DNA from 4 places in the Rossellomorea sp. NRS-1567 genome. Region 2 is predicted to be linked to each of the others. Evidence: riboswitches for the same ligand, from Rfam matches in the RefSeq annotation. Region 2 holds a riboswitch; each other region holds the start of a gene.

Region 1 (3,981 bases), on a different contig from region 2:
CATCTTTACTTGTTGGGTCTTGCCCCATCTGTTGATACTGCATTTGTGATTGAGTCAATACGTTATTGAAATCTTCACCTTTTATTTTTTCGTCATTTACAATGGCAACGATCTTATCTTTTTCAACCTTCTGTTTATCCATTTTCTTTTGCATTTCTTCCATTTGCTTCGCTTGCTCTTCTTGAGCCTTTCCATCGCTTTTTTCTTCTGTTTTCGCTTTATCGTCAGCTTGTTTTTGGCTCTCCTCGTTCGAACCGCAAGCGGCTAGTCCAATCGCTAATAATGCTACTAGTAAAGTCGTTAATAATTTTTTCATAATAGACCCCTTTCAGAAGTAAGGTGTGATTTCCAAAAAAATCACTTAATGCGCATTTTAAAGGAAAAACCCGTAAAAAGAAAGTATTTAAGCTAAAAAGTATAGATTGTAATGAGGTTGAAATACAGTGAATTACTAATATGGTCCCTCTTTCACTAGAATGTATACGATTACATTCGACTATCAACTGCCGGGCAGAAATGAAAATGTAAGAAGGTTTTCACTTGGTAGCTAAAAAAAGAGGCTGTTTAAATCGAGTGCTTTCCTCCATTTAAACAGCCTATAAAAAATATTGGGGACCAAAGAATACTGTCAAACAACCTTCTATTTGAATTATAGAGAGTGGTAACATTTTCTTCAACTAACATGTAGGCAGGTGTCGGCTGACTAGTGTCCATTTGAAGGTAGTATTCAATCTTCTCCTATTCTTTTCATGGAAAATAATAGTTATAAGCATAATTCAAAGGAAGGATTATTCCTTCTGTTCAACTTGTTACAACTCTTGACTTTACGAGTGTAATAGAGTGATACTATTAAAAGATTTCAACGTCTAAACAAAATCAATAGTTTCACTTGTAAATTCATTTTTAATCGTTTATGATGATACAGAACACAACATTTAGTGTTCTTTTTGATGATTGTAACTATATATTGATTATAACCTGTGAATAGGGTGTCTGAATGGACTTAAAAGGGAATCCGGTGTGAATCCGGAACTGTCCCCGCAACTGTAAGTGCTGACGAAATAAGGAACTGCCACTGTCATATACGATGGGAAGGCCTTAGAGTAGAGTGAAGCACGAGTCAGGAGACCTGCCTTGTTTATCACGTGTTATCTTCTTCGGGAATTGGGAGGATAAAGCGAGGATTGGAATAGGCACTTTAGTCTATTCATATATCTTTCGTACATAAAGCCCATCCTTCTAGAAGGATGGGCTTTTTTTTGAATCCTTCCCACACTGTATAAATTGGGAGGAATGATGATGTCAATCGTATCACAGGATCAAAGGATTTCAGGGGACGCAAAAGCGATTCTTACAAATCTCCACAGTCGCTTTCCACAACTTCATTTTAAAGAATTCGATGAAAAGACTTTTAAGTATGCAGACGGTCAATCTGAATGGAGTAAAGAAAAGCTTTATCATTTCATGATACTTACGGCAGTCGAACGGATCTCTGCCCATGAACCTGATTGGACGTATGTGGCTGCAGAATTATATTTAATGAAACTTTATCGTACAATCGCCTATTCAAGGAGAGTGGAAGAAAGCGTGTTGTACAGTTCCTTTTATGAATTAATTCAAGACTTGACTGATAGGAAACTATATACACCCGCACTATTGGAATCATATAGCAAGGAAGAAATTGACTCTTTGGGGAGGGTCATGGATTCATCTAAAGACCATCTGTTTACGTACATAGGGATCGTCACACTATCAGAGAGGTATTTAACTAAGTCCCATGATGGTGAAATCCTTGAATTGCCTCAGGAGCGATTGCTAATCATCGCCATGACGCTCTTTATGAACGAACCCCGTGATATGCGACTGGCGCTTATTGAAGAAGCTTACTGGGCCCTGTCTAATTTGTATATGACGGTTGCAACCCCTACGTTTGCCAACGCCGGCAAAAGCCATGGTCAGTTATCGAGCTGTTTTATTGATACGGTAGCCGATGATTTAAGAAGTATTTATGACAGTAATACAGATGTTTCCACACTAAGTAAAAACGGTGGCGGCCTCGGTATCTATCTGGGGAAGGTCCGGAGCAGAGGTAGTAATATCAAAGGCTTCAAGGGAGTAAGTTCAGGTGTTATACCATGGATGAAGCAATTAAATAACACAGCCGTATCCGTTGATCAATTAGGTCAACGTCAAGGAGCGATCGCTGTATATTTGGATGTATGGCATAAGGATATTTTTCCTTTTCTTGATACCCGATTAAATAATGGAGATGAAAGGCAGCGTACTCATGACCTTTTCACTGGAGTAAGTGTACCGGATTTATTCATGGAACAAGTGGAGGATAGAGGGGATTGGTACTTATTTGATCCTCATGAAGTGAGGGTGGTCATGGGATATTCCCTGGAAGATTACTATGATGAGTGTGATGGAGAAGGTTCATTCAGGGATAAGTATTGGGAGTGTGTAGAATGTCACGATCTTTCCAGGGAAGTAGTTCCTGCGATTGAAATTTTCAAGCGGATCATGATTTCCCAGCTCGAAACGGGGACACCCTATATGTTTTACCGCGATACAGTCAATCGGCTAAATGCCAATGGGCATAAGGGAATGATTTACTGTAGTAATTTATGTACGGAAATCGCCCAGAATATGAGTGCGACCGTCATGGAAGAAGAGGTCATAAAGGACGGTAAAATCATTACCTATAAATCTCCGGGAGATTATGTCGTCTGTAATTTGGCATCTGTTTCTTTAGCCAAAACAATCATGGATGATGAGCTGGAAAGAGTCGTGTCCATAGGAGTGAGATTACTTGATAATGTCATAGATATTAATAAGCTTCCTGTCCTGCAAGCCCAACAGACAAACAGGCGCTATAGAGGGATTGGATTAGGAACCTTTGGATGGCATCACCTCCTTGCATTGAAAGGTTTGAAATGGGAGAGCGATGAAGCAGTTGATTATTGTGATTCCCTATACGAGGATGTTGCTTATTACACGATCAAAGCCAGTCATGAATTAGCGAAAGAAAAAGGCTCCTATCCCTATTACAGCGGGTCCGACTGGTCGACTGGAGAATATTTTTCAAAGAAAGGGTATTCCGGACCGAGGTGGGATGCACTCAGGGATGGTGTTTCCTCACAAGGAATCCGAAACGGATATTTAATGGCCGTTGCGCCCAATTCGTCCACTTCGATCATTGCCGGCTCTACAGCCAGTATAGATCCCTTATTCAGATTAGAGTACTCGGAAGAAAAGAAAGACTATAAGATTCCCGTTACAGCACCTGATTTATCACCTAAGACGACCTGGTATTACAAAACGGCTTATAACGTAGATCAGCACTGGAGTATTAAACAAAATGAGAAGAGACAGAGACATATAGATCAAGGAATATCGTTTAACTTGTATGTGAGGAATGATATCAAGGCGATCGAGTTACTATCTCTTCATTTAGATGCATGGAAGTCAGGATTGAAAACGACCTACTATGTGAGATCAACATCTGTTTCAAATTTTGAAGAATGTGAAAGCTGCCATAGCTAGCAGGGAGGAAGATGATAACGTGAATGGATTAAAGCAGCGAATCTTAATAGATTCTGAGGCACCAAATAAATCTACCGGAATTGTAAATGGACAAAGCTCGAATATATTAAACTGGGATGATGTCAGGTTCTCATGGGCCTATCCAAAGTATAAGAGAATGCTGGGGAATTTCTGGACGCCTTTTGAGATCAACATGGCAAAGGATATCAAGCAGTTCCCTACTCTTTCAACAAGGGAGCAGGAGTCCTTTTTGAAAATCATCGGCTTACTGGCTCTCCTTGATAGTGTGCAGACCGATTACGCCGGTAAAGTGGCAGACTATCTCACGGATTCCAGCCTGAATGCATTGATGATCATTTTGGCACAGCAAGAGGTCGTCCATAACCATTCGTACAGTTACGTGTTATCCAGCATCGTGTCCAAAAAGAAGCAGGA
Region 2 (3,981 bases):
ACTTCTGCTACACGAACTTTCTGTACGATTTCTTCTTTTTCTCCACATGCTGTCAATCCGATTGCCAACATACCTATGAGCAACACGGCAAAGCCACTACGAAGCCATTTTTTCATTCAATATTCCTCCTTTAAGCTTTATGAAACTCGTTTAACGATAGAATGGGGATGAGTGCATCTCTCTTTGCCTTGTTTATCTTTCCATATTAAAAGGGTAGGATGGTCATAAAGGCAGGGTCTTGAATCGTCTGCTGATGATGAGATTTGCTAAAATATCCTATGTGAAGTATAAAAAATGTGTGAATACCCAATGCACGTTTTGAAAGGAAGAGAATATGAAAAACGGAACGATTGTGAAGAAAACCTTGTTTCCTTCACCTAATCCTCATGTGGAACTATATGAAATTACCTATCTATCCTCCGGTCTACGGGTAAAGGGCTTATTGGCTGAACCTGCTGGAGGTGGGAAGTATGAGGGTTTTCTCTATTTAAGAGGTGGGATCAAAGGCGTCGGCATGGTCCGCCCGGCGAGAATCGCTCAATTTGCTTCTCACGGATTCATTGTATTTGCTCCTTATTACCGAGGAAACCTTGGTGGAGAGGGAAATGAAGATTTTGCGGGGGATGATCGTGAAGACGCCATTTCGGGTGTTGAATTGCTTAAAGACTATCACAGAGTGGTCCATAACCGGATCCATGTGTTTGGCTTTTCCCGTGGAGGGGTCATGGCACTTCTGACAGGCATAGAGCAGAGGGACGTCACCTCGGTTGTTACATGGGGAGGCGTTTCAGATATGTTTTTAACATATGACGAACGGAAGGATCTCAGGAGAATGATGAAAAGAGTCATAGGGGGAAGTCCCAATAAAGTTCCGGAACGATACGAATGGCGTACCCCACTATACGAATTGGACAACCTTGAAGCTCCCGTATTGATCATTCACGGTGAAAAGGATCAGAACGTTTCCGTGGAGCATGCATATAGATTAGAAAAAAGACTGAAAGAGTTGGAGAAATCTGTGTCGTCCCGATACTTTAAAGAGTTTACGCACTACTTTCCACCACGAAAGAATCAACAAATCGTCTCCATGCTATGCACATGGATGAAAAATCAATAGACAGTGGTGTATGATTAAATAAAAAAGGATTGAGGTCAAGCGAAATGGGCATGGGCTTGGAATTAAACACGATGATCGTGACAAAAGGAAAAGAAGTGCGGAAAGAAGAGAATCTGTTCGAGCTTCAAAAGGATGGATATCGCCTTTATCCTATGCATATTCCGATAGATGTCAGAAAAACGAAACACAGTGATCCCAGTGGTTACGGCAGGATTGAAAAGATGGAGTGGACGGATGAGAAAACGACGATTCTGTATCGATTGATTTCCTTGAATTCTACGAACTAAATAAAGGAGGGCTGTAAACATTCGCTTACAGCCCTCCTTTTATTTTATTTCCTCATATAAAATATAGCGATTATCCTCAGTCTGAGCAATCAGGTAGTTGCTGTGATCCTTCACGCTATAGATGGGTGTTCCTTTTTTAAGTGTATTTGCCGTGAAGTCATTAACAGGGTGATATTCACTATCAATCTTTTCTTTAATAGCCCCGAGCTCTTCATCAAGGACCAGCTTCTTCTCCTCAGAGACTTTCACATATTCCTTCTTGTTCACCACCATCATATCCCCGTATCCACATAATTCATAGGATGCAGGTTCTTTGTCGCCGCATGCACTTAATAAGAATACGCATAATATCAAAACAACGAATTGCTTCATGTTTTTCCTCCTTATCATTTCTTCACATACTCAAAAGATATTCAAGCTTGTACGTCAACATGTTTGTTTTTTATGCAAAACTTCATCAACTTTGAAATGGATAAAGTGGTATAATGTTCCTTAAGTGAATAAACCCACGCAGAAATTAGGTGCTGATCTTTAGCATAAAGGGAATTCGGTGTGAATCCGAAGCTGTTTCCGCAACTGTAAGTGCTGACGAAATAAGAAGAAAACCACTATTTGATCATTCAGATGGGAAGGTTCTTAGAGTAGGCTGACGCACGAGCCAGGATACCTGCCTTTTTTTCATCGTATTATGCTCTTCGGAAGTTAAGGGTATGGTGCGGCTTTTTAGCATCTCTTTTTCATATGGATGACAACTGCCGGCCAATATTCTTGGGTGGTTTTTTTGTGTTTATGTGCCCTCCCGGAAGATACGATAGGTGTTTCACAAACATCATTCAGAAAGGAGGAACTTACATATGGCAAAGGATTTCCGCTACTTATGTTATCCCTATATGCGTGAGTCTGTTTCAACCGTAGATTTTGAGATCCGGACCGATTCACTGTCGACTAAAATCGGACTCGCGTCATCATTGACGGAACACTTACCGAAAGTGCACGACGATTTACTATATTTAGCTGAGATGGCGTACCATCTCAATGGCTCGGTGCGGGGAATGACGGCCATCATGGAAGAGGACTTGAATAAATTGAGCCAAATGTACGATCGTTATGTGTTGGAAGTCGAGGACCTTATCCAAACCTTTGTCCTTCCTCAAGGCTGTACAGCCGCATGTACGCTTCATACCTGTCGCAGTGAAGCAAAAAAGTCCGTCCGTGCCTTACATAAAGTCAGTACTGAGATGAAAGTGGAGAACATTTTATTTAAGTACGCTCATTTACTGGCAAATGTCCTGTTTGTGATGGCTGTGTATGTGAATAAATGTGAAGGGATTGAAGAAATTCCTTTTGTGAGTAAATCGTATAGCGAAAAAAAATAGAGAAGCGGGGAAGATGAAATATGAAAAAGTCATGGTTAAATAGTTTACTATTATCAATCATCCTGGTTGTTTTCGCAGGGTGCAGCAATGGGGAAGAAGTAACATCCACAAAGGAAGTCAAGCCTGAAAATGAGTCTTATTCTGTGACAGATGACAGGGGAGAAGAGATTAGCTTTGAGAAAGTGCCGGAAACCGTTATTTCCTTACAGCCGAGTAACACAGAGATTCTCTTTGCCATAGGAGCAGGAGATAAGGTAGTCGGGGCAACTGAATTCGACAACTATCCTGAAGAAGCGAAGGAGATTAAAAGAGTGTCGGATTCCATGACGGTCAATGCTGAAGAGGTCATTGCACTAAAGCCCGAAGTTGTCATTGCATATACCACTGGAGATGATGCCGGAGTGAAGCAACTTGAAGAGGCAGGATTAAACGTATTCGTCATTCAATCTGCCCAAACCTTTGAAGATGTTTATGGGGATATTGAACAAATTGCAACGGTAATGGGAGTAGAGAAGAAGGGGAACGAATTGGTAGACGGCATCAAGCAACAGATTTCAGATGTGAAAGAAAAAGTAAGTACACTAAAGGAAAAAGAACAAGTATATTTTGAAATCAGTCCCTCCCCGGATATTTATACAGCAGGAGCAGAAACGTTTCAGCAGGAAATACTGGAAACGGCCGGGGTAGATAATATTTTCGTAGACCAAAAAGGCTGGGTGAAAGTAGGCGAAGAAGAAATCATTAAACGGAATCCTAATATGATTTTAACGACAGTGGGGTATGTCGACGAGCCGACAGCCGAAATCAAGTCCCGGGAAAGCTGGAAAGATGTACATGCAGTGAAAAATGACCAGATCCATTTCTTGGACTCAGATATTATGTCAAGACCGGGACCGCGTATTGGCGAAGCCGTTGAGCTAACAGCAAAAACGGTGTATCCGGATTTATTGTCTGAATAAAGTAAGATATTAGATTGGAGAAGACAGTGATTTGTATGTGGAATCATTGTCTTTTTTATCTCAAGTTCTACAATCTTCAACATTGTGATAAAGTTAACGTAACATCATCACGTTAGGAGAATTCAACATGAGCAAACTGGAAGTCATAGTCTTGAATGAGGAGGATGCCAAAGTTGCAGAAGCATCCGGAGCAGATCGACTTGAATTGGTGTCTGCCATACATGAGGGAGGATTAACTCCTG
Region 3 (3,981 bases), on a different contig from region 2:
GCCGGGCTGGAGGACATTCTTTGAAGACGGAAAGGTACTGGATGTATCTTCGGATCTTCCAACGATGTTAGAAGAAATAAATAAGACCTCTACGGAGGATGCGAATAACTTCTTTAACTATTTAGGTTATTGTGGAAAAATGTATGAGCTCACAATGAAAAGCTTCTATAAAAAGAGCATCAATGGACTGCAGGACCTACGCACGATGCATCCAGTCAAAGAATTACTGCAAATGGATCCGATGAAATCCATGGATGCTGCAAATCGTAAATTCATTAAAGACAAACATTTACAGCAGCTGTTTAATTTCCTGATCATGTACGTGGGGTCTTCTCCTTACCATGCACCAGCCATCATGTCACAGCTTACACATGTTCAGCTGGGGCTCGGGGTCCATTACGTAAAAGGCGGAATGTATAAAATTGCAGAGGCAATGGCCAAGGTGTTGGAGGAACTCGATGTAGAGATCCGCTTAAATTGTGAAGTTGAAGATATTCTCACCACAGGCAGCCGTGCTGAAGGAATACGTACGAAAATAGGGGAAGAGCTGATGGCGGACCTCGTTGTATCGAATTTAGAGGCCATCCCTTGCTACAAATCCCTTTTGGCTGATTATCATGAGTCTGCAAAAGAAGTCGACGAATTAAGCAAGTATGCCCCTACGGTTTCAGGATTGGTTCTGCTCCTCGGGGTAGATCGTGAATATGATCATCTTTCTCACCATAACTTCTTTTTCAGTAAGGATCCTAAAAAAGAATTCAAGCAAATCTTCGATGAGAATCAGCTGGCTGATGATCCGACGATTTATATTGGTATCTCGTCGAAGTCGGATCCCACACAGGCTCCTGAAGGAAAAGAAAACCTGTTTGTGTTGACACACGTACCACCATTAAAAGAGGGGGAGGATTGGACTCAATACAAAGAATCTTATCGACTCAAAGTGCTGGATAAGCTGGAGAAAATGGGCGTAACCAATTTAAGGGATCATATAGAATACGAATATACCTTCACTCCAAACGACCTTCAAGCCCTTTATGGGGCGAATGGTGGATCGATCTATGGTACTGTCACAGACCGAAAGCTTAACGGAGGTTTCAAGATTCCGAATAAGAGCAGAGTGCTCTCTAATATGTACTTTGTGGGAGGTTCAACCCATCCAGGTGGAGGTGTGCCAATGGTTGCACTTTCAGGACAACTGACAGCGGAATTAATCATTAATGAGCAAGTGAAAGTGAATCGTTTCATTGGTTAATATGAAAAGGTGAAGGTTACATTTAAATAATCTTCACCTTTTATATTCTTACTGTTTTTCTGAAGAATGATTATCTACCGTATCCGAGTTATTTACATTCTCTTCATCTTCATCTGGATAGGGGTCAAAGAAATTGACGACTTTCCCTGGGCCTTCAAACCCGATAACCTGCTCATTGTCTTCTGTATTTTTCTCATTTTTCTTCATACAAAAACTCCTTCCTGCCATTAGTTTGGCGAAAGGAGTTTTTTTCATCCCACTATTTAGTTCTTCCAATGATTATCTATAAATTCATCGCGACCTGACTTTGACCGGTCTTGTTTATATTCATCTGGATTTTTCTTGTAGAATTTTTGATGGTATTCTTCTGCCGGATAGAAAGTGGAAGCAGGAAGGATGTTTGTGACGATAGGCTTCTTGAATCGTCCACTGTCTACTATTTCGTTCTTTGTGTTTTCAGCTAATTGTTTCTGGTGTTCATTATGATAGAAAATAGCTGTCCGGTACTGATTCCCGCGGTCATGGAATTGTCCCCCATCATCCGTTGGATCAATCTGAGGCCAGTATAGCTCTAATAATCTTTCATAAGGGAATAAATCAGGATTAAATGTGATTTGAACAGCTTCGTAATGTCCACTATTTCCTGCTTTTATATCTTGATATATTGGGTTTTCAAGGTGGCCCCCTGAATAACCTGACACGACATCAATTATTCCCGGTAATTCATCAAATGGCTTTACCATGCACCAAAAACAACCACCTGCAAAAGTAGCGATTTCTTTTTTTTTATTCATTGCTGAACCTCCTGTACCATATGTGCTCCTCTAAAGCAGTAAAGCGATTGCTTGAAAAAGATTTTATCACGAAAGAATGGAGGGGACAATCTATTAGCTCGAAAGGTTGCATCGGGAAAAGATTCGAAAAGAAGTATTCCTGCTATTTTCAGCAAAGTTTATCAAATTTCATTCACTATCCATAGAATCTTGTGTATAATTCTGTTGAACGGAATAATTACATACGATATGAGATTAGGTGAAGCGGAAGTTTCGGTAGCAAACTTTTTAGCTTCATAATAGGGAAGTTGGTGTAATTCCAACGCGGTCCCGCCACTGTAAATGGAAGTGAGCTGTATGAATACCACTGTACCAATAGGTATGGGAAGGTGCAGCAAACAATGACCATGAGCCAGGAGACCTGCCTAATGTCTTTCGCACCAAATCTACGCGGATAGAAAGGTGTAATGTGCATGTTTAACGGTTTAAAGCCTTTTATGCATTTTACACAACATCTCTAGTCCCACTGGAGATGTTTTTTTGTCTGGAAATAAGTTCATTCACAGGAGGAAAACGTATGAAACACACATTCAAAATCATTCTTGCTCTAATAGTATCTCTAGGACTCCTTTCAGCTTGCGGTACTGACAATGAAAATGTAGAAAAGAATAAAGATAGCGGGGAAGTCAGCCAGGGACAATCTGCTTTTCCTTTGTCAGTAAACGACGCCCTGAATAATAAAGTCACGCTGGATGAGCAACCTAAGCATATTGTTTCATTGATTCCGAGCAACACAGAAATCTTATTCGAGTTAGGGTTGAATAAGGAAATCGTAGGTGTTTCAGATTTTGATAATTATCCAAAAGAAGCGGCGGAGAAAGAAAAGATAGGTGGAATGGAATTTAACGTTGAGAAGATTATCAGTCTGAATCCGGATTTGGTTCTTGCTCATGAGTCCACTGCTGTGTCGGCAGAAGAAGGGTTAGAACAGCTTCGAGGTGCAGGGGTAAAGGTCTATATCGTACGTGATGCCAATAGCTTTGAGGAAGTGTACACCACGATGGAAAACATCGGCACATTGGTCGGCAAGAAAGATGAAGCTGAGTCTGTCATTTCTGAGATGAAAGCGGATCTTGAATCCATTAAGGGAAAAGTCAGTGGTGTATCTGAAAAGAAAAAAGTGTATGTAGAGGTTTCACCTTCCCCTGACATATATTCGACAGGAAAAAATACTTTTATTGATCAAATGCTTTCACTAGTAAATGCCGAAAATGTGATGAGTGATCAGAAGGGATGGGTCCAAGTAAATCAAGAAGCGGTCATCGCTTCAAATCCTGACGTCATCATTACAACCTATGGTTTTTATAGTGAAAATCCTAAAGAACAAGTGATGGGCCGAGAAGGTTGGAAAGATGTAACTGCTGTAAAAAATGAAGATGTCCATGATGTTCATTCAGATCTGGTCACACGTACTGGTCCGAGATTAGTTGAAGGAGTAGAGGAAATTGCAAAGTCAATCTATCCGGAGTTATTTGCAGAATAAAATATGGATAACATACGGGTTGGCTGTATCGTTTTTACTATTCGCAATTCTCGCCGGTATTTCGATTGGAACCGTCTCTGTCCCGCCAAAGGATATTCTGTTCATCGTTGGAGCTAAATGGTTTGGATACCCTTTACCGGAAGAAATTGATCCAATGTTTGCAAATATAGTGTATGCCATAAGATTGCCCAGAGTATTATTGGCATTATTGGTTGGAAGTTCCTTAGCAATTGCAGGAGCTTCCTTTCAAGGACTATTGCGCAACCCGCTCGCAGATCCATATACATTGGGTGTGTCTTCAGGAGCATCGGTCGGTGCGGTTATTACATTGTTCTTTAATTGGAGCATTCCGTTCATTGGGAAGTTTACGCTTCCCTTTCTCAGTATTCTTTGTTCGATTATAACCGTGTTCC
Region 4 (3,981 bases), on a different contig from region 2:
TGGGGTCCTGGTGCTGAGTTGCCATCTTTAGTCCTTTTGTCGCTAAATGATTGAGTTCTTCGGAAGAAAGCAGATTCCCTTTCATACAAGCAAGTATATATCCGCTAAGTGTGACTAAATAATGTGACGCTGGCGTACACTCATTAATAAGTTTTAATGCTTTTTCATAGGATTCTTTTGATTCAGAATATCGTTTTCTCCTAAAATATTCGAATCCCAGATTGTTATGGATTTTATGCGCCCTTTCCTTGGAATTTACGGATTCACAGACCCTGAGGAGCTTATCATACTGTTGTTTGGTTTCTTCCATATCAAAGGGTTCCTTGGCATTCAATTGGATTAAGATTAAGGTTTCCGAATCGATGACCCTCAGGATATTCAATGTTTTCTGGAAAAAGTGCAGTGCTCTTTGCCCATAATAATAGGCAAAGGTGTTTGAATGAATGGAATGATACGCCAATGCCAAATGAAAATAATATTCGGAGTTTGGATATTCTTCGTCAATCTGTTTCAATGCTTTAATGCAAGAATCAAACTGCCTTGTTGAATGATAATAGATCCCTTTGACATGGAGCAATAAATTATGTTCGAAAGGGGAAAGGGAGTAGTTTTTATGTTCGAACAGGTCCAGGATTTCTTTTGCTTTTCCATGTTTATTCAAAAAAAGATAATATCTTGTTAAGAAAAGGTTATATTGGACAAAGAAGTCAGATAGAAACCTTAAAGGTTCCTTTTCAATTTCCCCTTTTAATTGGTGGATTTCGTTGGTACGAATCATAATGATCGCATCGTTCCATTCTGATAATTTTACCTGTAAGGAATGATAGCGGGAACGTTCACTATCCATATTGATTCCAAGCTTTTTTGCAAGTAAATCAGTAATTTCACTGGAATACTCTGTGATGCCTCTTTCGATTTTACTTAGATGGGTGGTGGAGCAGATCCCATGTGCAAGCTGCTCCTGAGTCAAACCCGAATCTTCTCGATGAAATTTAATTAATTTACCTTCAATCATAGTACACCCCGAGTGAACAGTTTATTTATCATTATAGGGAAATATCTTTGTTTGTTCTATAGATGGGGGACAAGACGGAGGTCTGAAGGCAATAACATCCAAATCAATAGAAATTGAGTCCCTAAACTGATTTTCTCTCTTCCTCATCCAGTTCGATCTGAACTTCCTTCACCAATTGGGGGGAATCCTGTATGATCTTCCCTATATAAATGAAACTAGCCACGGTAATCCCGGTCATGATCCAGCTAAAGGCTTGGCGGAGTATAATCCCTTTATCGAATGCTTCAACCCCGTACTCCAGGATAAGCCATGCTTTAACAATTGCCAGAATCCCACTTCTTAATGCAAAACATAGCGTGATTAATTGAAAGATTCGATAAAGAGGCTTTTTATAGTAGAGTCGCTTACTAAAGGTACGGTCGTATCCTTGAAGCTCTGCGAAGTCAAGTCCGAAGAAAAGGGAAATCGGTTTTCGTAACAATATGGTGATGAAGAAAAATAAACTTAAAGCAGCGGCATAGTATACATTATTCCATAGGAGTTGGATGGAGGAACCAGCCAGTACGTCAATCAGAGTACCGACAATCAGCGTGACTAAAATGAACAAGCCAAATGTATTTACTTTCTTCATTTCGATAAAACGATAAACCGTATAAATGATTCCTGGAACAGAGGAAAGGAGCATGGCATAGTAATCTCCAATGTAATCCCTCATGATATTCCATACGAAAAGTGGTAGTGCTACATAAATCAATAAGTCCAGTAAGACAAAATTCCTTTTCAACTTTATCCCTCTTCCTTTTATTTACTAATACTATTCATACGGACAAGGATGGAAGAAGTTTCACGATATCAGTTGATTTTGCCAATTGTGTCCCAATTCCCTTTTTGAAAAAGTGATAGGATAATGGTCTTTTTAAACACCCAGAGCTTAGAAAACCCTGAGTGTTTTGGTTATCCGGATATTCAGCGATCAGGGACTGTTTACAAAATAAGCGCCCGATTTTTTCTATGCTCTTTTCGCAAATGAGCCGTTTTGAATAGCCTCGATTCTTCTTCCGTCTGTGGTATGACCCTTGGTACCGGCTTAGGCTTACCATTTTCATCAACGGCGACCATTGTCAGGAATGATTCCGTCGTCAGTGTTTTGACACTCGTTACGAGATTCGTAGAGTACACCTTTACATACACTTCCATTGATGTCCTGCCTGTGGAAGTGACGTATGCTTCCAGGCTTAAAGCGTCGCCAACCGTGGCAGACGATAAGAAGTCCACCGAGTCAATCGATGCCGTAACGACGACTGAACTTGAATGTTTCATGGCGGATAGTGCCGCAATCTCATCAATATAGGAAAGGACCTTCCCTCCAAAGATGGTCTGCATATGATTGGTGTCAGGCGGCAATACCAATTTTGTTTGTATGGTTCGTGAACGTTCCACTGAATAGGCTTGCTCCATTTTCTCATCTCCCTGTTTGTAGTAAGAAACAAAAAAGCATCTCCTTTTGAAAAAGAAGATGCAGCTATTTCAAGCGAACGTCCAGAATCCTGTGATTCCTCATGTGGCTCATTTAGCGCAACACCCTCCTATCTCCCGTAGGAACTTCTGTGTTCTTCTCATTTGGCAGGTCTCCTGGCTCAGCGTCAGCGATTTCGCATTCCTTCCCATTTCGATTCGAAACAGTGGATCCATACGAATTCTCAGCCTTACAGTGGCGGGACCGCGTTGGACTTTCACCAACTTCCCTTTTAAGAAAATGAGCTAAAGATCATCTTCACCAATGAGCAATGATTAAATTGTGAACGCTTTTATTTTATCATAACCCTTAGTGAGTGAGGAGAAGGATTATGGTAAAATTTATAAACAAGTGGTTTTCAAAAAGGTAGTGAGGTCTGAAAAATGCCCCAAGACAAAATACAAAGAAACCAAATCGATAAAGTAGTAGAGTATATCGATCAACATCTAAGCGAAGATTTATCTTTAGAACAGTTGGCCAAAGTATCAACCTATTCCCCTTATCACTTTCAGAGGTTGTTTAAAGGGCTGATCGGTGAAACACCGGCAGGTTATGTGAAAAGAATGCGCCTGGAAAATGCAGCGCATATGCTCATTTACGAACCACAGCTTCCTATCACACAAATTGCGTTCATATGTGGTTTTTCATCATTATCCTATTTCACCTATTCTTTTAATGTTTACTTTAAAACCAGCCCCAAAAGCTGGCGGGAAGGTGCCTATTTAGAGCGTTTTCCGCGGGAATATCTTAATAGCAAGAAATCTAAACTTTTCAGCACAAAAGCGAAAGCATTCCAGGATGAAGAATCCTATAATGAGTTTAAATGGCTGGATTTATCGAAAGTGAAGATCGCTCATTTTCCAGAGTGTTCAACCGTCAATAGATTTCATATCGGGTCATATATCGAAGGCATTCCAGAAGCCTGGCAAGATCTATACAGATGGGGAAATGCCAGAAACCTCATAGAGAAGAGTCCTTTGATATTTGGAGTTCCAAAGAGCAACCCTTATATTACCCCACCTGAAAAAAGCAGGTATGAGTGTCGCATGGCAATCGAAAATCAAAATGACGCGGAGGATGAGGAACTCTATCCATTTCGAGGCAGTAAGCATGTGGTTTATGAATTCGATGAACCTGTCGACTACCGGGAAAGAGGGAAGTTAATCGAATGCTATTCTGAACTTTACAGCTATTGGCTGCCGAAAAGCGGATACAGATACCTTGGGAATCCGATTGAACTTGTGGAAATGATCAATCTACAAGGAACACTCGATATTGGATGTAACATTAAAGCGATCGCTTTAGCCATTGAGCCGAATTAATGGAGGAATAGGGATGGAATTAAATGTGAATTTGCTCGCGGTTTTAGCGGGGGCTCTGGTGTATATGGTATACGGCGGAATTTATTATTCTATTTTACTAGGGAAGAAGGAACAGGATAGTACTGGAC

What was found. Region 2 has a riboswitch for cobalamin ahead of ACIFOD_RS07165 (hypothetical protein). Riboswitches for the same ligand answer to the same signal wherever they lie in the genome.
Region 1: another riboswitch for cobalamin. It lies ahead of ACIFOD_RS02490 (ribonucleoside-diphosphate reductase subunit alpha); the one in region 2 lies ahead of ACIFOD_RS07165 (hypothetical protein).
Region 3: another riboswitch for cobalamin. It lies ahead of ACIFOD_RS21395 (ABC transporter substrate-binding protein); the one in region 2 lies ahead of ACIFOD_RS07165 (hypothetical protein).
Region 4: another riboswitch for cobalamin. It lies ahead of ACIFOD_RS15450 (acyl-CoA thioesterase); the one in region 2 lies ahead of ACIFOD_RS07165 (hypothetical protein).

What each region holds. Positions count from the first base shown of each region.
Region 1 is NZ_JBITPL010000002.1:166,254-170,234, reverse strand. It holds gene ACIFOD_RS02495 (SurA N-terminal domain-containing protein) at 1-316, opposite strand, end outside; cobalamin riboswitch at 971-1,151, shown strand; gene ACIFOD_RS02490 (ribonucleoside-diphosphate reductase subunit alpha) at 1,300-3,546, shown strand; gene ACIFOD_RS02485 (ribonucleotide-diphosphate reductase subunit beta) at 3,566-3,981, shown strand, end outside.
Region 2 is NZ_JBITPL010000011.1:32,434-36,414, forward strand. It holds gene ACIFOD_RS07145 (ABC transporter substrate-binding protein) at 1-116, opposite strand, end outside; gene ACIFOD_RS07150 (alpha/beta hydrolase family protein) at 335-1,117, shown strand; gene ACIFOD_RS07155 (DUF2584 domain-containing protein) at 1,162-1,404, shown strand; gene ACIFOD_RS07160 (hypothetical protein) at 1,444-1,776, opposite strand; cobalamin riboswitch at 1,907-2,093, shown strand; gene ACIFOD_RS07165 (hypothetical protein) at 2,259-2,780, shown strand; gene ACIFOD_RS07170 (ABC transporter substrate-binding protein) at 2,801-3,739, shown strand; gene ACIFOD_RS07175 (copper homeostasis protein CutC) at 3,867-3,981, shown strand, end outside.
Region 3 is NZ_JBITPL010000030.1:191,270-195,250, reverse strand. It holds gene ACIFOD_RS21410 (phytoene desaturase family protein) at 1-1,252, shown strand, start outside; gene ACIFOD_RS21405 (hypothetical protein) at 1,301-1,459, opposite strand; gene msrA (peptide-methionine (S)-S-oxide reductase MsrA) at 1,516-2,046, opposite strand; cobalamin riboswitch at 2,270-2,468, shown strand; gene ACIFOD_RS21395 (ABC transporter substrate-binding protein) at 2,603-3,568, shown strand; gene ACIFOD_RS21390 (FecCD family ABC transporter permease) at 3,531-3,981, shown strand, end outside.
Region 4 is NZ_JBITPL010000019.1:71,878-75,858, reverse strand. It holds gene ACIFOD_RS15460 (helix-turn-helix domain-containing protein) at 1-1,015, opposite strand, end outside; gene ACIFOD_RS15455 (VC0807 family protein) at 1,137-1,799, opposite strand; gene ACIFOD_RS15450 (acyl-CoA thioesterase) at 2,000-2,473, opposite strand; cobalamin riboswitch at 2,621-2,811, opposite strand; gene ACIFOD_RS15445 (AraC family transcriptional regulator) at 2,915-3,853, shown strand; gene ACIFOD_RS15440 (DUF1761 domain-containing protein) at 3,867-3,981, shown strand, end outside.